DNA from 3 places in the Streptomyces sp. UG1 genome. Region 1 is predicted to be linked to each of the others. Evidence: riboswitches for the same ligand, from Rfam matches in the RefSeq annotation. Region 1 holds a riboswitch; each other region holds the start of a gene.
What was found. Region 1 has a riboswitch for cyclic di-AMP ahead of ACP4J3_RS42030 (M23 family metallopeptidase). Riboswitches for the same ligand answer to the same signal wherever they lie in the genome.
Positions count from the first base shown of each region.

Region 2: linked by a shared signal. The riboswitch ahead of ACP4J3_RS49050 (C40 family peptidase) and the one ahead of ACP4J3_RS42030 (M23 family metallopeptidase) in region 1 are both predicted to bind cyclic di-AMP.
Region 3: linked by a shared signal. The riboswitch ahead of ACP4J3_RS07050 (transglycosylase SLT domain-containing protein) and the one ahead of ACP4J3_RS42030 (M23 family metallopeptidase) in region 1 are both predicted to bind cyclic di-AMP.

Region 1 is NZ_JBNGGG010000050.1:60,575-69,332, forward strand. Features, by position in the region: gene ACP4J3_RS42020 (M16 family metallopeptidase) at 1-687, shown strand, start outside; gene ACP4J3_RS42025 (M16 family metallopeptidase) at 684-2,072, shown strand; cyclic di-AMP (ydaO/yuaA leader) riboswitch at 2,286-2,450, shown strand; gene ACP4J3_RS42030 (M23 family metallopeptidase) at 2,463-3,248, shown strand; gene ACP4J3_RS42035 (GntR family transcriptional regulator) at 3,436-4,131, shown strand; gene ACP4J3_RS42040 (HPr family phosphocarrier protein) at 4,312-4,593, opposite strand; gene ACP4J3_RS42045 (GNAT family N-acetyltransferase) at 4,773-7,619, shown strand; gene ACP4J3_RS42050 (DUF5998 family protein) at 7,671-8,258, shown strand; gene ACP4J3_RS42055 (alkaline phosphatase family protein) at 8,258-8,758, shown strand, end outside.
Region 2 is NZ_JBNGGG010000084.1:12,733-16,407, forward strand. Features, by position in the region: gene ACP4J3_RS49040 (ATP-dependent Clp protease proteolytic subunit) at 64-699, shown strand; gene ACP4J3_RS49045 (hypothetical protein) at 707-1,015, shown strand; cyclic di-AMP (ydaO/yuaA leader) riboswitch at 1,390-1,567, shown strand; gene ACP4J3_RS49050 (C40 family peptidase) at 1,571-2,044, shown strand; gene ACP4J3_RS49055 (LysE family translocator) at 2,098-2,712, opposite strand; gene ACP4J3_RS49060 (LysR family transcriptional regulator) at 2,805-3,675, shown strand, end outside.
Region 3 is NZ_JBNGGG010000005.1:23,635-32,392, forward strand. Features, by position in the region: gene nuoN (NADH-quinone oxidoreductase subunit NuoN) at 1-438, shown strand, start outside; gene recQ (DNA helicase RecQ) at 599-2,599, shown strand; gene ACP4J3_RS07035 (M56 family metallopeptidase) at 2,663-3,601, opposite strand; gene fahA (fumarylacetoacetase) at 3,866-5,086, opposite strand; gene ACP4J3_RS07045 (HAD family hydrolase) at 5,412-6,242, shown strand; gene ACP4J3_RS07050 (transglycosylase SLT domain-containing protein) at 6,246-6,962, opposite strand; cyclic di-AMP (ydaO/yuaA leader) riboswitch at 6,968-7,152, opposite strand; gene ACP4J3_RS07055 (polyprenyl synthetase family protein) at 7,892-8,758, shown strand, end outside.

The sequences.
Region 1 (8,758 bases):
TCCCACGACGGCAAGCCCGCACCGCGCGACGGCTCGCTGCCCGACACCATCGGCGAGCAGCTCCGCGAGGTCGTCGAGGAGACCGTCCCCGCGCGCGCGATGATGGCCGCCTACCGCCTCCCCCATGACGGCACACGCGAGTGCGACGCCGCCGACCTGGCGCTGACCGTCCTCGGCGGCGGCGAGTCCTCCCGCCTGTACAACCGGCTCGTGCGGCGCGACCGTACGGCCGTCGCGGCCGGCTTCGGACTGCTGCGCCTGGCCGGTGCGCCCTCCCTGGGCTGGCTGGACGTGAAGACCTCCGGCGATGTCGAGGTCCCCGTCATCGAGGCCGCCGTCGACGAGGAGCTCGCCCGCTTCGCCGCGGAGGGTCCCACCGCCGAGGAGATGGAGCGCGCACAGGCCCAGCTCGAGCGCGAGTGGCTGGACCGGCTCGGCACGGTCGCGGGCCGCGCCGACGAACTGTGCCGGTACGCCGTCCTGTTCGGCGATCCGCAGCTCGCGTTCACCGCCGTCAAGCGCGTCCTCGACGTCACCGCCGAGGAGGTCCGGGCGGTCGCCAAGGCCCGGCTGCGTCCCGACAACCGCGCGGTGCTCGTGTACGAGCCGGTCGCCGACGAGGCCGAGGAAGCGGAAGCCGCCGCCACCGACGGCACCACCGAGGAGAACGAGGAGTCGGCGCAGTGACCGAGCTCGCCAGCATGGAGTTCCACCCGCAGCCTCAGGCCGGCGCGCCCCGGCCCTGGGCGTTCCCGGCGCCCGAGCGCGGCAAGCTCGACAACGGCCTGACGGTCCTGCGCTGCCACCGCCCCGGCCAGCAGGTCGTCGCCGTCGAGGTGCTCCTGGACACGCCCCTGGACGCCGAGCCCAAGGGCCTCGACGGCATCGCCACGATCATGGCGCGCGCCCTGTCCGAGGGCACCGACAAGCACACCGCCGAGGAGTTCGCCGCCGAGCTGGAGCGCTGCGGCGCCACCCTCGACGCCTACGCCGACCACCCCGGTGTCCGCGTCAGCCTCGAGGTGCCCGTCTCCCGTCTGCCCAAGGCGCTCGGCCTGCTCGCCGACGCGCTCCGGGCGCCCGCGTTCGCCGACGCCGAGGTCGAGCGCCTGGTGCGCAACCGGCTCGACGAGATCCCGCACGAGCTGGCCAACCCCTCGCGCCGGGCCGCCAAGGAGCTGTCCAAGGAGCTGTTCCCGCCGACCTCGCGCATGTCCCGCCCGCGCCAGGGCACCGAGGACACGGTCGCCGGCATCGACTCCGCGGGTGTACGCGCCTTCTACGAGCGGCATGTACGGCCCGCCACGTCCACCGTCGTGGTCGTCGGCGACCTCACCGGCGTCGACCTCGACGCCCTGCTCGGCGACACCCTGGGCGCCTGGACCGGCTCCACGGGCGAACCGCGCCCCGTCCCGCCGGTGACCGCCGACGACACCGGTCGCGTCGTCATCGTCGACCGCCCCGGCGCCGTCCAGACACAGTTGCTGATGGGCCGCGTCGGACCCGACCGGCACGACCGCGTGTGGCCCGCGCAGGTGCTCGGTACCTACTGCCTCGGCGGCACCCTCACCTCCCGTCTGGACAAGGTCCTGCGCGAGGAGAAGGGCTACACCTACGGTGTGCGCGCCTTCGCCCAGGTGCTGCGTTCCGCGCCGGACGGCACGGGCGCGGCGATGCTCGCCATCAGCGGCTCCGTCGACACCCCGAACACCGGCCCCGCCCTGGACGACCTGTGGAAGGTCCTGCGCGGTGTCGCCGCCGAGGGGCTCACCGACGCCGAGCGGGACTTCGCGGTGCAGAACCTCGTCGGGGTGGCGCCGCTGAAGTACGAGACCGCAGCGTCCGTGGCGAACACACTGGCGGACCAGGTCGAGCAGCACCTGCCCGACGACTACCAGGCGACGCTGTACCGGCAGCTCGCCGCCACCGGCACCGTCGAGGCCACCGCGGCCGCCGTGAGCGCCTTCCCGGTGGACCGTATGGTGACGATCCTGGTCGGCGACGCGGCCGAGATCCGTGAGCCCGTCGAGGCCCTCGGCATCGGCGAAGTCACCGTCGTGGCGGCCGAGTAGCTCACGAGCCCGGCGCCGGACGCCGGCACGCGCGCGTAGGGGCCCTGGTGACGAAAGAGTCACCAGGGCCCCTTTATGCCCGAATTGGGGAGAGGTTGCCTGTCTGGCCTGTGGGATGCGCTACAAAAACCCTGATCCGTTTGGGGATTGAGAGATGTCCCGCTTAGCGTCTTCCGGGCTGTCCGTCAGGCAGTGCGCCGCACCCGCGGCACCGGACAGCCATCGCCGAGTCCCCGTACGGCGCGAGCCAGGGGAGCCGGGGACCCACCCGAAGTCCCTGGGGTGAATCGGGCGCCCGCGCAGCCGCGAGGGGGTCCGTAGGAGACCTTCCTGCTCCGAACCCGTCAGCTAACCCGGTAGGCGAGAGGGAAGGAAAGGACCAGCCACCACATGGCGTTCACCTGCGCCACCGGGAAGAGCCGCCCCGCCGGGAAGCATCGCCGGCCCAGCCGGTTCGAGCGCACCACGGCCCGCGCGGCCGGCGCCGCCGCGATCACCGCCACCGGCGTCATGGGCACCCTGGCAGCTCCGGCGCTGGCCGCCGAGTCCGCCGCGGAGCAGACCGGCCTCATCCCCGTCATCACCGTCGACAACTCGATCGCCGACCAGCTCGACGCCCAGGCCGCCGCCCAGGAGCGGGCCGCCGAGGAGGCCGCCGCCGCGCAGCAGGCCGCCAAGGAGGCCGCGCGCCTCAAGGCGGCCGAGAAGGCCAAGCAGGAGCGCGAGGCCAAGGAGCGCGCCGCCCGCGAGGCCGAGCGCAAGCGCCTGCTGTCCTACGTCGCCCCGATCTCCGGCTCGTACATCTCCACGGGCTACAAGTCCGGCGGCGCCGTCTGGTCCTCCGGCAGCCACACGGGCGTCGACTTCCACGCCGCCACCGGCACCTCCGTCCACGCGGTCGGCTCCGGCACCGTCGTGGAGGCCGGCTGGGGCGGGTCGTACGGCAACAACATCGTGATCAAGATGAACGACGGCATGTACACCCAGTACGGTCATCTGTCGTCCATAGGCGTCTCGGTGGGCCAGACCGTCACCCCGGGCCAGCAGATCGGCCTGTCCGGCGCCACCGGCAACGTCACCGGAGCGCACCTGCACTTCGAGGCCCGCACCACGCCGGAGTACGGCTCCGACATCGACCCGGTCGCCTACCTGCGCTCGCACGGCGTGAACGTCTGACGCCCTCGCGCCAGCCCCCGAAGCCCCGGGCCCGTACGCCGGGGCTTTCGGCGTTTCCGAGCGATCGCCTGACCAAAAAATATCCATGGATTCCGGCCCGCCGTCGGAAATTCCGGCCGGTTGCAATAGAGTCACTGGGAACACGTCATTCGTCGACGTTTCACGGGGATTAAGGCGGAGGTCGCTCATGCGTATTCCGGCGCATTCGGTGTGCACGGCGATCCGGGACGACATCGTCGCCGGTGTCTACGAGCGCGGCAGTCGGCTCACCGAGGAACTGCTCGCGCGCCGCTACGGCGTCTCCCGCGTCCCCGTGCGCGAGGCGCTGCGCACCCTGGAGGCGGAGGGCTTCGTGGTGACCCGGCGGCACGCGGGCGCGTGCGTCGCCGAACCCACCGAGCAGGAGGCCGCCGACCTGCTGGAGATGCGCACCCTCCTGGAGCCGCTCGGCGCGGCCCGGGCCGCCCAGCGGCGCACCGAGGCCCATCTGAAGGTCCTGCGCGGCCTGGTCAGGCTGGGCCAGGAGCGGGCCAGGCGGGGAAACAGCGACGACCTGCGCTCCCTGGGCGGCTGGTTCCACGAGACGCTGGCCCAGGCCTCCGGCAGCCCCGCCCTGACCTCGATGCTGACCCAGTTGCGGCACAAGATCGCCTGGATGTACTCCGTGGAGGCGCCGGTCAACCCCGTGGAGTCCTGGACCGAGCACGGCGCGATCGTGGACGCGGTGGCGCGCGGCGACGGCGAACGCGCCCGCGCGATGACGGCGCTGCACACCGAGCGCACGCTGTCCGCGCACCGGCTGCGCTTCGGCTCGGGCGGCGAGCGCACGGAGCGTGTGAGGAATTCGCAACATGCCGTAAACATGTCGAGCCTGCGGCATTAACACGGGCGCCGTATACAAAGAGCAGATATTCGGCGGCGGTGAATTCACGCTGCCCTTTTTCGGGTGCGCCGCCGCTGTGCCGTGAATTCCGGCGACGTCCGAACGAAAACAGCGAAGCCGCGCCCGCCGGAAAGGCGGACGCGGCTTCACCGCTTGTTTGCGGAGTCCCGCTCAGGTCGTTCAGACCGTCTCGGGCAGCTCCTCGAGGCCCTCGGAGACCAGCTTCGCCAGACGGTCGAGGGCGACGTCCGCACCCTCGGCGTCGGAGGCGAGGACGATCTCCTCGCCGCCCTGGGCGCCCAGGCCCAGGACGGCGAGCATGGAGGCCGCGTTGACGGGGTTGCCGTCGGCCTTGGCGATTGTCACCGGGACGCCTGCGGCCGTGGCGGCTCGGACGAAGATGGAGGCGGGGCGGGCGTGGAGGCCCTCGGCCCAGCCGACGTTGACGCGGCGCTCAGCCATGTGATGCTGCCCTTCGGTGTTCAGGGTTGTCTAGACCAGTTTCCCACACTCGTGAAGCATGCCGGAACGGGACGAACGTCCCCTCCCAAGTGACCGTCGGGTCGCGGCCTCGACCCGCCGTGACGTCCTGAACAGACTGCCCCGCGCCGTTGTCGGACGCGAGCCGTACTCTGGGCCCCATGCAGAGCGCCTCGGACCGGCACGAGTACCCCGCCCACTGGGAAGCCGACGTGGTGCTGCGCGACGGCGGCACCGCACGCATCCGCCCCATCACCGTTGATGACGCCGAGCGCCTGGTCAGCTTCTACGAGCAGGTGTCGGACGAGTCGAAGTACTACCGCTTCTTCGCGCCCTACCCGCGACTGTCCGCCAAGGACGTCCACCGCTTCACGCACCACGACTTTGTGGACCGGGTGGGACTCGCGGCCACGGTGGGCGGCGAGTTCATCGCAACCGTACGCTACGACCGGATCGGCGCCGACGGAATGCCCGCGTCGGCACCGGCCGACGAGGCCGAGGTCGCCTTCCTCGTCCAGGACGCCCACCAGGGCCGCGGCGTCGCCTCCGCCCTCCTCGAGCACATCGCCGCCGTCGCGCGCGAGCGCGACATCCGCCGGTTCGCCGCCGAGGTGCTGCCCGCCAACACCAAGATGATCAAGGTGTTCACCGACGCCGGGTACACCCAGAAGCGCAGCTTCGAGGACGGCGTCGTCCGCCTGGAGTTCGACCTGGAGCCGACCGACCGCTCGCTCGCCGTGCAGTACGCGCGCGAGCAGCGTGCCGAGGCGCGGTCCGTGCGCCGGCTGCTGGTGCCCGGCTCCGTCGCCGTCATCGGCGTGGGCCGCACGCCCGGCGGGGTGGGCCGTGCAGTCCTCGGCAACCTCAGGGAGGCCGGGTTCACGGGGCGGCTGTACGCCGTGAACAAGGCGTTCCCGGAGGACCTCAAGGAGCTCGACGGGGTCGCCGCGCACCGTTCGGTGCGCGAGATCGAGGAGCAGGTCGACCTCGCGGTGGTCGCCGTGCCGGCCGCGCACGTCCCCGACGTGGTCGCCGAATGCGGAGAGCACGGCGTGCAGGGACTGGTCGTGCTCTCCGCCGGGTACGCCGAGAGCGGGCCCGACGGGCGCGGACGCCAGCGCGAACTAGTCCGGCACGCACGCGCGTACGGCATGCGCATCATCGGCCCGAACGCCTTCGGCATCATCAACACCTCCGCCGACGTACGGCTGAACGCCTCCCTCGCCCCCGAGATGCCCCGTCCGGGCCGCATCGGGCTGTTCGCGCAGTCCGGCGCCATCGGGATCGCCCTGCTGTCCCGGCTGCACCGGCGCGGCGGCGGCGTGACCGGCGTCACAGGCGTGTCCACCTTCGTGTCGTCCGGCAACCGGGCCGACGTCTCCGGCAACGACGTCCTGCAGTACTGGTACGACGACCCGGACACCGACGTCGTGCTGATGTACCTGGAGTCCATCGGCAACCCCCGCAAGTTCACCCGCCTCGCCCGGCGCACGGCGGCCGCCAAGCCCCTGGTCGTGGTACAGGGCGCGCGGCACGGAGGAGCGGCGCCGCAGGGCCACACCGTACGGGTCACACGGCTGCCGCACGCCACCGTGTCCGCGCTGCTGCGGCAGGCCGGCGTGATCCGCGTCGACACGATCACCGAGCTGGTGGACGCGGGCCTGCTGCTCGCACGCCAGCCGCTGCCGGCCGGACCCCGGGTGGCGATCCTCGGGAACTCCGAGTCCCTGGGGCTGCTGACCTACGACGCATGCCTGTCGGAGGGCCTGCGGCCGCTGCCGCCGCTGGACCTGACGACGGCCGCGTCGGCGGCGGACTTCCACGACGCGCTCTCGCGCGCGCTCGCCGACGAGACCTGCGACGCGGTCGTCGTCACCGCCATCCCGGCGATCGGCGACGCGTCCACCGGCGACGCCGAACTGGCCCAGGCCCTGCGCTCGGCGGCCGAGCGGATGCCGGGCAAGCCGGTGCTGGTGGTGCACGTGGAGCTGGGCGGACTGGCGGCGGCCCTGTCGGCCGCGGCCAGCACCGCACCCCGGGCGCGGCCCAAGGCGCCCGCCACCGCGACCCGCGCCCACCCCTTCCGCCCCCTGGACTTTCCGGCCGAGACCCCGCCCGAGCCTGCCGACGCCTCCGAGGACACCCCGCGCCTGATCCCCGCCTACCCCGCCGCCGAGCGCGCCGTCCGCGCCCTCGCCGAGGCCGTCAAGTACGCCCAGTGGCGACGCGAGGCGGCCGAGCCCGGCAAGGTGCCCGAGTACGAGGACGTCGACGAGAAGGGCGCCGCCCGGCTGATCGGCGGCCTGCTCGCGCGCGGGCAGGGCCTCACCCTCGGCACGGACGAGACCTGCGACCTGCTCGGCAAGTACGGCATCCAGGTGCACCGCGCCCTGCACGCCCCCAGCCCCGACGCGGCCGCCGACGCCGCCCGCACCCTCGGCTACCCCGTCGCCCTCAAGGCCACCGCCCCGCACCTGCGGCACCGCGCCGACCTCGGCGGCGTACGGCTCGACCTCGCGGACGAGGAGCAACTGCGACGGGCGTACGCCGAATTGAGCGAGCTGTTCGGCCGGCCGGAGGAGCTCAGGCCGGTCGTGCAGAGCATGGCCCCGCGCGGCGTCGACACCGTCGTACGGGCCGTGATCGACCCCGCGGCCGGTGCCGTGCTGTCCTTCGGGCTCGCCGGAGCCGCCTCCCAGTTGCTCGGCGACACCGCGCACCGGCTGATCCCGGTCACCGACCGCGACGCGACCTCGATCGTCCGCTCGATCCGGACGGCACCGCTCCTGTTCGGCTGGCGCGGCTCCACACCCGTCGACACCCCGGCCCTGGAGGAGCTGCTGCTGAGGGTGTCGCGGCTGGTCGACGACCATCCCGAGGTCGTCGCGGTCACCCTGGAGCCGGTCGTCGTCGCCACCCACGGCCTGAGCGTGCTCGGCGCCTCCGTACGCCTCGCACCGCCACCCGCCCGCGACGACCTCGGGCCGAGGACGCTCCCGACGTACTGAGACCGCCGTGACCGGTCCCTCGCAGTCAGTGCGCCCCCGTAGGATGGCGTCATGGCCAAGACCAGTACGACGACCCAGGGGCTGCGTGCGGCGATCGAGCGCAGCGGCTACTACCCGGCCCTCGTGGCCGAGGCGGTGGAGGCCGCCGTGGGCGGCGAGCCCATGCGGTCGTACCTGGTCCACCAGGAGACGACGTTCGACCAGAACGAGGTGCGGCGGCATGTGACCGTCCTCGTCCTCACCGGCAACCGCTTCATCGTCAGTCACACCGACGAGCAGGCCGCCGACAGCACCTCCCCGACGCCGTACGCCACGACGTCCACCGAGTCGGTCAAGCTCGGCCGGATCTCCTCGGTCGTGGTCAGCCGCGTGGTCGCCAACCCGGAGCAGTACACGCCGGGCACCCTGCCCCGCGAGGTCGTCCTCACCATCGGCTGGGGCGCGGTCTCCCGCATCGACCTGGAGCCCGCCGCCTGCGGCGACCCCAACTGCGAGGCCGACCACGGCTACACGGGCAACTCCACGGCGGACGACCTTAGCCTGCGCGTCAGCGAGGCCGGTGAGGGCCCCGAGACCGTGCGCCAGGCGCTCGCCTTCGCGCAGTCGCTCTCCGAGGCGACCGCGGACATCGCCCGCTGATGACGCAGTCCACCGCCTGGGAACCCCATCCGGAACCCCTCGCCGTCACCTCCGCGCCGTCCCCCGAATACGGCAGCGGCTCGCTCGCCGATCTGCTGCCCACGCTGGCCGCGGGCATGGCCGTACCCGGCATGACCGCCACCATCACCGAGCTGACCGCCGCCGACCGCAACTGCGTGTTCCTGATCGACGGCCTCGGCTGGGAGCAGCTCAGGGCGCACCCCGAGGACGCGCCGTTCATGACCTCGCTGCTGGCCACCTCACGCGGCGGCACCGGCCGCCCGATCACCGCCGGCTACCCCGCGACCACCGCGACCTCCCTCGCCTCCGTCGGCACCGGCCTGCCGCCCGGGGCGCACGGCCTGCCCGGCTACACCGCGCGCAACCCCGAGACCGGCGAGCTGATGAACCAGCTTCGCTGGCGCCCGTGGACCGCGCCGCGCGTCTGGCAGCCGTACCCCACCGTCTTCGAGCTGGCCCAGCAGGCGGGCGTGCACGCG
Region 2 (3,675 bases), on a different contig from region 1:
CCCACATTACGTCATGTACGTCCTGTACATTTTTTACAGGCACCCCGACAGGGAGGCGTGACCATGACCCGACCGTCCGCGCGCTATGTACTGCCCGAGTTCACCGAGCGCACGAGTTCCGGCCTCAGGACGCAGGACCCCTACTCGAAGCTGCTGGAGGAGCGGATCGTCTTTCTCGGCACCCAGATCGACGACACGTCGGCGAACGACGTGATGGCCCAGTTCATGTACCTGGAGCACAAGGACCCCGACCAGGACATCTCGCTGTACATCAATTCGCCCGGCGGCTCGTTCAGCGCCATGTCGGCGATCTACGACACGATGCGGTACGTCGCCTGCGACGTGGAAACGATCTGCCTGGGCCAGGCCGGCGCGGCCGGCGCCGTACTGCTGGCCGCGGGCACACCGGGCAAGCGGTTCGTGCTGCCGGGCGCCCGGATGGTGATCCATCAGCCCGCGCTGCCCGAGCCGGTCCAGGGGCAGACGAGCGATCTGGCGATCCAGGCCGACGAACTGACGCGGGTTCGGGCCCGCCTGGAGGAGATGCTCGCCGAGCACACCGGGCACAGCCGCGAGCAGGTGGCCGAGGACATCGAGCGGGACAAGGTCCTCACCGCACAGGAGGCCGTGGAGTACGGGCTGGCGGACCGGATCATCCCCAACCGCAGGTCCACGATGGCCCCGCCGACGGGGCGGTGATCGGCCGGTGCTGCCACCCGAGTTGCCGCCCCTGCCCGCGCTGACGCGTGCGGAGGGGGAGTTGATCGACCGTTATCTGGATGTGGTGGACCTGCTCGGCCGGATCAATCCGGCGCAGCACGGCGACACCTACCGCGGGCTGCGCGCCGCCCAGGCCCTGGTGAGCAGGGCGGCCGAGCTGCGGGACGCGCTGGCGCTGATGCACCAGCGCGGTGAGACGGAGCTGCACGCGCCCACGCTGGCGCGTGCGTTGCGCGTGCTGGACGGAGAGCGCCGCACGGCTCGCGTCACGGTGCCGCCGCGCTCCGACAGTTGACGACGCGTACAGCTTGATTCCGGGCGTCCCGGCCCGCTGACGAGGCGTCCGGAACCGAGCTGAAACGGACCAGTCGAGCTACCCCCTTTCGGCGTAGCCGAGCCTACTTTTTGCGCGCCCGCCAGGGTTGCGCAAGAGGCATGACCCCCAGGCGGAATGAGGCGTTCCATCGCTGGTCCGGGACTCCTCGGCCCTCTGGACACCCCCTCGAACACCCGGCCACCCACCCGAACGGGTGAGTGGTGAGTAACACCACAAATCCCCGATTCCGTTGGGTATTTCGTTCATCCGTGCGTCAAGATCCCTGTCTGACGACAAGCCCCCGCCGCAGCGGCGGGGCGATCCGGGCGGACGCCGAGTCCTGCCGCCGCCCGGATGACCGGTCGACGGAGTGGATCGGCAGGAGTGGAGGACCCAAGCAAGGCGGGTCGCCGGAGCGGACGTTCGTTCGAGCCGAGCAACCCTTGGGGTGAAGTCGCGGCAACGCGGCCGGGCAACTTCGCCAGCCCGAATCCGACAGGTCATCCTTCACAGGCGGCTGACGAAGGGTTGCGCATGACTGCGCTCAATCGTGTCCCGTCGCTCATGGCCCGGGCCGGTACGGCCTCGGCCCTCACCATCGCCGCAGTGGGCGGCTCGATCGTGGCTCCCGGCTTCGCCTCCGAGGCGGAGGCCGCCACACCGGCATCGAAGGCACTTCGGGTCGCGGCCTCCAAGAAGGGCTCTCCGTACAAGTGGGGCGCCGCCGGGCCGAACCGGTTCGACTGCTCGGGGCTCACGCTGTACTCGTTCAAGAAGGCGGGCAAGAAGCTGCCGCGCACGGCGGCCCAGCAGTACAACAAGACCCGCCACATCTCCGCCAAGAGCCGCAAGGCCGGAGACCTGGTGTTCTTCCACTCGGGGTCGAACGTCTACCACGTCGGCATCTACGCCGGGAAGGGAAAGATCTGGCACTCCCCGAAGTCCGGGGACGTCGTGAAGCTGCAGAAGATCTGGACCAAGAGCGTCTGGTACGGCCGGGTCAAGTGACCTTCCCGGGGGCGGTGCGGGCGGCCTGACGCGCCGTCACCGCCCCCGGGGCATCAGAGGGCGAGCACGGGCCCGGCCAGGAGTGCCGCGCCGAAGGCCATCAGCGCGGCGCCGGTGCCGACGGTGACCGCCCGTGCGGCGCGCGGCCGGCGCAGCCACCTGCCGAGCCGGTCCACCAGCAGGGCGACCGCCTGGAACCACACCAGCGCGATCGCCGGCACGATCAGGGCCAGTAGCAGCGTCCGGGGCAGCGCCGCAGCGCCCGCTGGCACGAACTGGGGCAGCACGCTGAGGAACGTCAGGGACGCCTTCGGGTTGAGGGCGTTGGTGACGAAGCCCTGCCGCAGCGGTCGCGCGGTGGACCGCCCGTGCGTGTCCCCGGCCGCGGAGTGCCGCTGCCGCAGCGTCTGGACGCCGAGATACAACACATAGCCGCCGCCCACCACTTGGAGCGAGCGGAACAGGTCCGGTACGGCGGCCAGGACCGCGGCGACCCCCACCACCGCCAGCGTCACATGGACCAGCAGTCCGGCTCCGATCCCGAGCGCACAGGCGATGCCGGCCCGGCGGGAGACGAGGGCGTTGCGTACGACGACGGTGAAGTCGGCGCCCGGCATGGCGACCAGGCCGGCCGCGACCCCGGTGAAGGCGATGAGCTGAGCGTCCATGCGGTCCAGACTGCCGCGCTGAGGCCTTCAGCAGGTATTAGGAATATCCTGGGAAGCCCTAAAGCATCGCTTAAGGCAGATCGGGGGTCCGCATGTACGACCCGGTCCGGCTCGCCGCCCTGGTGGCGGTCGCGGAGGCGGGCTCGATCACCCGGGCCGCCGAGCGGCTCGGCTACACCACGCCCGCGCTCTCCCAGCAGCTCGCCAAGCTGGAGCGCGAGGCGGGCACCGCCCTGCTGGTACGGCACCACCGCGGGACGCGGCTGACGGGTGCGGGCGAGCTGCTGGTGGCCCGGGCGCGGCGCGTGCTCGACGAGCTCGACCGGGCACGGCACGAACTGGCCCGGCTGACCGGCCTCTCGGGCGGCACCCTGCGGCTCGGCACCTTCCAGACGGCGGGCATCCATCTGCTGCCACCGGCCCTGAGCGCCTTTCGCCGGGCGCATCCGGACGTGGAGCTGACGGTCGCCGACTACGAGCCGTCGGCCGGTGTCGCGGCGGTGGCGGCGGGCGAGGTCGATCTGGCGCTCACGCACGCCTACGAACCGGGGGAACCGGTCGCGCTGCCCGCCACCGTCGGCGTCGAGCCGATCCTCGTGGAGGAACTGGTCCTGGTGTCCGCCCCCGGCCACACCCTCACCACCGGCACCGCCCGGCTGCCACTGGCCGAACTCGCCGGACAGCCCCTGATCAGCATGGCGCCGGACGCTCCGGCCCGGCGAGGTGTGGAGTCGGCGCTGACCCGGGCCGGGGCGACGCCGTCGGTGCTGGTGCCGACACCGGGCTATCTGCTGGTGTGCGCGCTGGCCAGTGCGGGGCTCGGGGTCGCGGTCGTACCGGAGATGGTGGCGCGCACATCGGTCACTCCGGTCGGGGTGCGCGCGCTGGAAGGCGGAGAGCTGCGCCGTACGATCTCGGTCGCCTACCGCAGCGACGAGGCGGCTCCCGCGGCGGACGCCTTCC
Region 3 (8,758 bases), on a different contig from region 1:
ATCGGGGCGTTCGCGGTGGTGACGCTGGTGCGCGACGCCGGCGGAGAGGCGACGCACCTGTCCAAGTGGGCCGGCCTGGGCCGCCGCTCGCCGCTGGTCGCGGCGGTGTTCGCGGTGTTCCTGCTGGCCTTCGCCGGCATTCCGCTGACCTCCGGCTTCGCCGGGAAGTTCGCCGTGTTCAAGGCGGCGGCGGAGGGCGGCGCGGGACCGCTGGTCGTGGTCGGTGTGATCTCGTCCGCGATCGCGGCGTTCTTCTACATCCGCGTGATCGTCCTGATGTTCTTCAGCGAGCCGAAGCCGGAGGGGCCGACGGTCGCGGTGCCGTCGCCGCTGACGATGACGGCGATCGGGGTCGGTGTGGCGGTCACTCTGGTGCTGGGTGTGGCGCCGCAGTACTTCCTGGACCTGGCGAGCCAGGCGGGGGTGTTCGTGCGCTGACGCGGCGCTCCCGGGCACGGCGGCGGCCTGGCTTCTCTCGGGGAGAGAAGCCAGGCCGTTCTCCTGTACGGGACGTGAGCCTGTGGATAACTCCGGCGCTGTCGGTCCTGCCCCCTATCGTGGAGGCAGTGGTCGAGGGACGACGTACGGGGGACATGCGATGGGTGCGACGGGTGGGATCAGGGAGATGCCAAGGGTGACCGAGGTGGCGCCGGCGGGCGGTGGTGAGGCGCTGGCCGCGCTGCATCGGGTCTTCGGGTACGAGGCCTTCCGCGGGGAGCAGGAAGCGGTCATCGAGCATGTGGTGGCGGGCGGCGACGCCGTCGTGCTCATGCCGACCGGCGGCGGCAAGTCCCTCTGCTATCAGATTCCGTCCCTGGTCAGACCAGGTACGGGAGTGGTCGTCTCCCCGCTCATCGCGCTGATGCAGGACCAGGTGGACGCGCTGCGGGCGCTGGGCGTGCGCGCCGGGTTCATGAACTCCACGCAGGACTTCGACGAGCGGCGGGTGGTGGAGGCGGAGTTCCTCGCGGGCGAGCTCGACCTGCTCTACCTCGCCCCCGAGCGGCTGCGGCTCGACTCCACGCTGGATCTGCTGTCGCGCGGCAAGATCGCGGTGTTCGCGATCGACGAGGCGCACTGCGTGTCCCAGTGGGGCCACGACTTCCGCCCCGACTATCTGGCCCTGTCGCTGCTCGGCGAGCGCTGGCCGGACGTCCCGCGGATCGCGCTCACGGCGACGGCCACGCGGGCGACGCACCAGGAGATCACCCAGCGGCTGAACATGCCGGCGGCCCGGCACTTCGTGGCGAGCTTCGACCGGCCCAACATCCAGTACCGGATCGTGCCGAAGGCGGACCCGAAGAAGCAGCTTTTGAGCTTCCTGCGGGACGAGCACGCGGGCGACGCGGGCATCGTGTACTGCCTGTCCCGCAAGTCGGTGGAGGCCACGGCCGAGTTCCTGACCCGCAACGGCATCGAGGCGGTGCCCTATCACGCGGGCCTGGACGCGGGCACGCGCGCGGCGCACCAGTCCCGGTTCCTGCGGGAGGAGGGCCTGGTCGTGGTGGCGACCATCGCCTTCGGGATGGGCATCGACAAGCCGGACGTGCGGTTCGTCGCCCACCTCGACCTGCCCAAGTCGGTCGAGGGCTACTACCAGGAGACGGGGCGTGCGGGACGTGACGGCCTGCCCTCCACGGCCTGGATGGCCTACGGCCTCAACGACGTCATACAGCAGCGCAAGCTGATCCAGTCCGGCGAGGGCGACGAGGCGTTCCGGCGCCGGGCCGCCGCACACCTGGACGCGATGCTGGCGCTGTGCGAGACGGCCCAGTGCCGGCGCGGTCAGTTGCTCGCCTACTTCGGCCAGGACCCCGATCCGGTGGGCTGCGGCAACTGCGACACCTGCCTGACGCCGCCGGAGACCTGGGACGGCACGATCGCGGCGCAGAAGGTGCTGTCGACGGTGGTGCGGCTGCAGCGCGAGCGCGGGCAGAAGTTCGGCGCGCTGCAGATCGTCGACATCCTGCTGGGCAAGCGCACCGCCAAGGTGATCCAGTTCGACCACGACCAGCTCTCCGTGTTCGGCATCGGCGAGGAGCTGAACGAGGGCGAATGGCGCGGCGTCGTCCGGCAGTTGCTGGCGCAGGGGCTGCTCGCGGTCGAGGGGGAGTACGGGACGCTCGTGCTGACCGAGGCCAGCGGGACGGTGCTGCGGCGCGAGCGGGAGGTGCCGCTGCGCAAGGAGCCGAAGAAGCCGGCAGCCTCGCGGTCGGGGTCCACGGGTTCCGGACGCGGGGAGCGCAAGGCGAAGGCCGCGGCGGCCGAGCTGCCCCAGGAGCTGGCGCCGGCCTTCGAGGCACTGCGGGCCTGGCGTGCCGAGCAGGCCCGGGAGCAGGGCGTTCCGGCGTATGTGATCTTCCACGACGCGACATTGCGGGAGATCGTGACGGTGTGGCCCGCCTCCGTGCGGGAGCTCGGGGGCGTCAGCGGGGTCGGCGAGAAGAAGCTGGCCACGTATGGCGAGGGGGTGCTCGAGGTGCTGGCCTCGATGCGCGGGGACTCCGGTGCCGGGGCGGCGGACGGCGCGGCACCCGCGGCCGATCACGGGGAGGACGACTGGCCCGACATCGAGCCTGAGCCGGAGGACTGGGCCTAGGCGCGGGGAGCTGTCGAGCGCCGGTCGGCTCGTCTCAGCTCGTCCGGCGCTCGGGGGCGACGGTCAGGCCAGCGCCGTCAGCCCGGGCGCGAACGTGATCAGCAGCGGCAGCAGCGGCACCAGTGCGGCCAGCGTCGTCGTCAACGCCCGATGACGGCGACCCAGGCGCGGGGGCGGCTGGAGCAGGCGGTTGACGCGCTCGCCCAGGAGGCGGTGGGTGGAGGCGCAGGACAGGACGCCGCGGTGCTGGTTGAGCTCGATCAGGGCCAGGGCTGTCGTCAGATGACCGCAGCGGCGGGACGCCGTGTCGTCGGCGGCGAGTTCGACCAGGCGGTGGGTCTGGTCGCAGAAGTGGGCGAACAACGGGATGCGGGGGAATCCGGTGGCGAGCGCGGTGGACAGGTGCAGCAGCCAGTCGTGGCGGGCGCGGGCGTGGCCGCGCTCATGGGTGAGGACGGCGTCGAGCTGGTGGTCGGTCAGACGGTGCAGGGCGCCCGTGGTGACGATGAGCTGGGGCGGGTTGCCGGGCATCCACCAGGCGTCCGGGTACTCGTCCTCCAGCACCAGCAGCGGGCCGCGCGCCGAGCCCAGCCCGGCCGGCAGGTCGGGGGCGCGTTCGCGCAGGTGGGCCCTGGCGTGGCCGCGCCGCCGACGGGCCTCGACCAGCTCACGGGCCAGCATCGCGGTCGTCCAGGCGGCGCCGCAGGCCAGCAGCAGGGTGAGGGCGGCCGCCCAGGCCGGCGTGGTCGTCAGGTCGTACGCCTCCGTCACCGGCGGCGGCGCCGGAGCGAAGAGCTGGGCGCGTACCGTGCCGAAGACGGCGGCGGTGCCCAGGGCCAGGGCCGTCAGGCAGCACAGCAGGACGGTGGCGACCAGGCACTGCCACACCCAGAGCGCGACCACGGGTTCCCGTTCCGGCCAGGCGGCCCGGGTCAGCGCGCGGGGGACGGGCAGGGCGGCCGTCAGGGCGACGATGCTCAGCAGGAGCATGCAGACGGTCATGCCGAGGTCTCCGGATCCTGGACAGGGGAGGTACGGGAGTGGCGGTGCGGGGCGGCGGGCCGCGAACGCCGGTCCCGGCTCGCTTCCCACCGCCAGCCAGTATGACGGTGACCGTCTCAGGAGTCAGGGGGAAAGACTCGCCGAATCCCCTGTCACGGCCGTTTTCCTACGTGACCGCCGAAGCGCCCGGCACAGACATCACACGGTGCGCCACGCCGCGAACCACCAGACGGCAGCCGCGCGTTGGGCCCGGCGGCTCCGCCGTCACCCCGCCACGATCCGCCCCGTGACGTCCCCCAGACCCACCCGGGCCCCACCGGGTCCCGGTGCCCAGGCGGACAGCGTCACCACGTCGCCGTCCTCCAGGAACGTCCGCTTGCCGCCGGGGAGTTCGAGAGGGTCCCGGCCGTTCCAGGTCAGCTCCAGCAGCGAGCCGCGCTCGCGTTCAGTTGGGCCGCTGACCGTGCCGGAGCCGTACAGGTCGCCGGTGCGCAGGGAGGCTCCGTTCACGGTCATGTGGGCGAGCTGCTGGGCGGCGGTCCAGTACATGGTGGAGAAGGGCGGCTCGGCGATCACGTGGCCGTTGACGGCCACCGAGATACGCAGGTCGTAGCCGCCGGGCTCGGTCTCGGAGCCGGAGTCGTCCAGGTACGGCAGCAGGGGGTGGGTCCGCTCCGGCGGTGCCACCCGCGCCTCCTCCAGCGCGTCCAGCGGGGTGATCCACGCCGACACCGACGTGGCGAAGGACTTGCCGAGGAAGGGGCCGAGGGGGACGTACTCCCAGGCCTGGATGTCGCGTGCCGACCAGTCGTTGAGCAGGCACAGGCCGAAGACGTGCTCCCGGTAGTCGCCCAGCGCCACCGGCCTGCCCATCCGCGACGGAGTGCCGACCACGAAGCCGACCTCGGCCTCGATGTCCAGGCGGACCGACGGGCCGAAGACCGGTGCCGGATCGGTGGGGGCCTTGCGCTGGCCCGAGGGCCGTACGACATCGGTGCCGGACACCACGACCGTGCCGGAGCGGCCGTGGTAACCGATGGGCAGGTGCTTCCAGTTGGGGGTCAGGGAGTCCGCGGCGTCGGGGCGGAAGATCTGGCCGACGTTCCGGGCGTGGTTCTCGGAGGCGTAGAAGTCGACGTAGTCCGCGACCTCGAAGGGGAGGTGCAGGGTCACCGAGGAGAGGGGATGGAGGAGGTCCTGGACGGCCTCGTGGTGTGCCGGGACCGTCACCCAGGCCGTCAGCGCGCGCCGCACGTCGGACCAGGTGGTGCGGCCGGCCGCGAGCAGGGGGTTCAGGGAGTCCTGGGCGAGCAGCGGGGAGTACGGCGAGCCGAGCGCGTAGGCCGCCTTGCCCGCGTCGAGGACGTGGTCGCCGAGCCGGACGCCGACGCGTCGCGCGGAGTCCGAGCCGGGCAGGGAGAAGACGCCGTACGGAAGGTTGTGCGTGCCGAAGGGGTCGCCCTCGGGGAGATCGAAGGGGGGCATGGGGTGCTGCCTCACTCTCATCCGCTCCGTATGCCATGTGGTCGGGCCACACGTTACGGGTGAGTCGCCGGTCTTGGGCAGTACGGCGGCCGAGTCGCCGGGCCCGGTGAATCAGCAGGTCGGCGCGGCTTTGGGCGGATCGATGGCCGCGGTGGCGCGGTCATGGGCCCCGCCACGCCCCTGCGGAGGTGAAATCGCAACAAACGAAAGGAAGTTGTACGCGTGGAGACAGAAGCGGAACCGGAACAGGTGTCAACGGATGTGAACACAGCAGCCGTCCGGTTCAGGTCGAGTCGTTGGGGCGTCCTGTCCGTATTCTCTGATCATGGCAGCACCCATCGCATATTCACTCATCGCCACTGACCTGGACGGGACGTTGCTCCGCGGTGACGACACGCTCTCCGACCGGACCCTCGAATCGCTCGCGCGGGTGGCGGTGGCCGGTGCCCAGCACCTCGTCGTGACCGGCCGGCCGGCGCCCAGAGTGCGGCCGTTGCTCGACGTCCTGGGCAGCAGGGGGCTCGCGGTGTGCGGACAGGGCGCGCAGTTGTACGACGCCGGCGCCGACCGTCTGCTGTGGTCCGTGACGCTGGACCGGGAGCTGGCGGAGACCGCGCTCGGCAAGATCGAGGCCGAGGTGGGGCAGGTGTACGCGGCCGTCGACCAGGACGGCGTCGACGGGCTCACGCTCATCGAGCCCGGGTACCTGATGCCGCACCCCACCCTGCCCGCCGTGCGCGTGATGCACCGGGACGACCTGTGGTGCGAGCCGATCAGCAAGGTGCTGCTGCGCCATCCCAGCCTGTCCGACGACGAGTTGGCGGCAACGGCGCGTTCGGTGGTCGGCTCCCTGGCGACGGTCACGATGTCGGGGCCCGGCACCGTCGAACTCCAGCCATGCGGCATCACCAAGGCGACCGGTCTCGCGCTCGCCGCCGAGCACCTCGGTCTCGGTCCGCGCGACACCGTCGCCTTCGGTGACATGCCCAACGACATCCCCATGTTCGACTGGGCCGCCCACGGTGTCGCGATGGCCAACGCGCATCCCGAACTCAAGGCGATCGCCGACGAGATCACCCTCTCGAACGAGGACGACGGCATCGCCGTCGTCCTCGAGAGACTCTTTACGGGCGAATTGGTGGATTTCGCCCCATAGGGCCTAGTAGGGGCCGTTCACGTTGTCGATGGAGCCGTAACGCGCGGCCGCGTAGTTGCATGCGGCCACGATGTTCGCGACCGGGTCGAAGGGGTCGTACACCGTCCCCGGCACGTGGTAGCTGGCGAAGGTGGGGTCGATGACCTGGAGCAGGCCCTTGGACGGGGTGCCCGCCACGGCGTTGGAGTCCCAGTTGTTGATGGCCAGCGGGTTGCCGGAGGACTCGCGGAGGATGTTGCGGTGAATGCCCTCGTACGACCCGGGAATTCCGTTCTGCGCCATGATGTCCAGCGCGTTGCGGATCCAGCCGTCGAGGTTGTTCGGGTACGACTTCACGGAGGACTGGGTGGCCTTGGCGACGCCGGACCGCTTGGCGGGCGCGGACGCCTTGCTCGGCGCGGACGCCTTCTTCGTCGTCCGGACCTTCAGGTCCATGCCCGGGTGGATCAGCCGCGGGTCGTCCCCGATGACCTTGCGGTTGTCCTTGTAGAGCTGCCGCCAGCCGCCCTGGGCGTCGTAGCGGTCCGCGATGCCGTAGAGCGTGTCGCCCTTCTTCGTGGTGTACGTGACGGGGCCGGGCTTGGCTGCGGTCGACTCCGCCGCGCCCGCGCCGGTCGCGCTCAGGAGCGGGAGGGCGAGGGCGGCGGTGCCGGTTCCGGCGATGGCGACACGGCGGGTGAGCGGGTTGGTGCGGGGGCGGCGGTGCTTGCCTCGGGGCATGGCGCTGTTCCTCTCCGTCGCCTGCGAGGTGAGCTGTCGGGTTCGGGCGGGAGATGCCCGGCCGCGCCGCCGTGCGACGGTGCGAATTCACCCCTAGCCGGTTCGGCGCGCCATCAAGGCGTCCGGTCCGGCGACTTACCTGGGTCCCCCGCTCCTGCCGTGCGTGTGTGAGTTGCGTCGATGGATGACTGGGCGGCGGCAGGATTCGGCGTCCGCCCGACGAGCGGGAACGTATGCGAGAGCACATGCCCGGAACAAGTGCCATGGCTGTCTGACGTGCGGATTGACCATGGTCTGAGAGGAATGGGGCGCTTGATCCTTTGCGGTTGCCAAGCTTCAACTTGCGTTCCGTGCAAGGGTGGAAGGGGGGATGCCCGGTCGGGTCGCGAAGTGGGCGCGAGTGACCCAATTCACTGGCGATCACAAGAATGGCAAATCGGGCAATGCCTCCAACTCGCCTTTAACTGGCTGTCCGTGGAGTCCGTTTTTCCCATGTCCAGCTGAAAACCACCTCTTCGCCCTCCATGCGGATGACCTCGTTGGAGGCGGCGAAGGACGGAACCTCCCAGGTGATGCACGTCGTTGTCATAGCGATCGGAAGGGAGGCGAAGTCACCCCTGGCGGGTGCCGGGCATCCCGGCCTTGTCGGCCGGTCGGGCGGGCGGTGCGACAGGTATTCGAGGAGCGCTGGGAAGGGTGTGCGGATGTGCAGGGCGGGATACGGGCCGCGGCTTCCCTATATGTCGATACTTATCCGGCCTTATCGGATGATCAAAAAAATACCGGCCGTGATCCGATACCGCCCGTGGTGGACGGGTGGGTGGCATCGGTGATCGAAACATGACCGGATACGCTGACTCGAGTGATGGCAGCGACCTATCGACAAACCGTGTAACCGCCAGTAGACACCAGCAGACAGGAGACCCCTCGTGACCGTCGTCGGGCCGTTCGGGCTGAGCGTGCGGGACCAGGCTCTGGAAGCCGATGTCCAGGCCGGATTGGCGGCTGTCGAGGAGGGATTGCTCGAAGCCACCAAGAGTGAGGTCCCCTTCATCACCGAGGCCGCCCAGCATCTGGTGCGAGCGGGTGGAAAGCGCTTCAGGCCGTTGCTCGTGATGCTCACCGCCCAGTTCGGTGACCCGTATGCGCCGGGCGTCGTGCCGTCGGCGGTGGTGGTCGAGCTCACCCATCTGGCGACCCTGTACCACGACGACGTGATGGACGAGGCGGCCGTACGGCGCGGGGTCGACAGCGCGAACGCCCGCTGGGGCAACTCGGTCGCCGTACTGACCGGCGACTTCCTGTTCGCCCGGGCCTCGCACATCCTGGCCGACCTCGGGCCCGAGGCGGTGCGGGTGCAGGCCGAGGCGTTCGAGCGGCTGGTCACCGGGCAGATCCTGGAGACCGCGGGGCCGCAGGACGGCCGGGACCCGGTCGAGCACTACCTGGACGTGCTGAGCGGGAAGACCGGGTCGCTGGTGGCGGTGTCGTGCCGGTTCGGGGCGATGATGTCGGGCGCCGACGAGACCGTGGTCGACGTGCTGACCCAGTACGGGGAGCGGCTGGGGGTCGCCTTCCAGCTCGCGGACGACGTACTGGACATCGCCAGCGACTCCCACGAGTCCGGCAAGACGCCGGGGACGGATCTTCGCGAGGGCATTCCCACGCTGCCCGTGCTGCGGCTGCGGGAGCGGGCCGAGCGGCTCGGGCTGGCGGATGACATCGCGTTGTGCGAGCTGCTGGACTCCGATCTGAACGACGACGCGCGGCACGCGCAGGCGCTGGCCGCGCTGCGA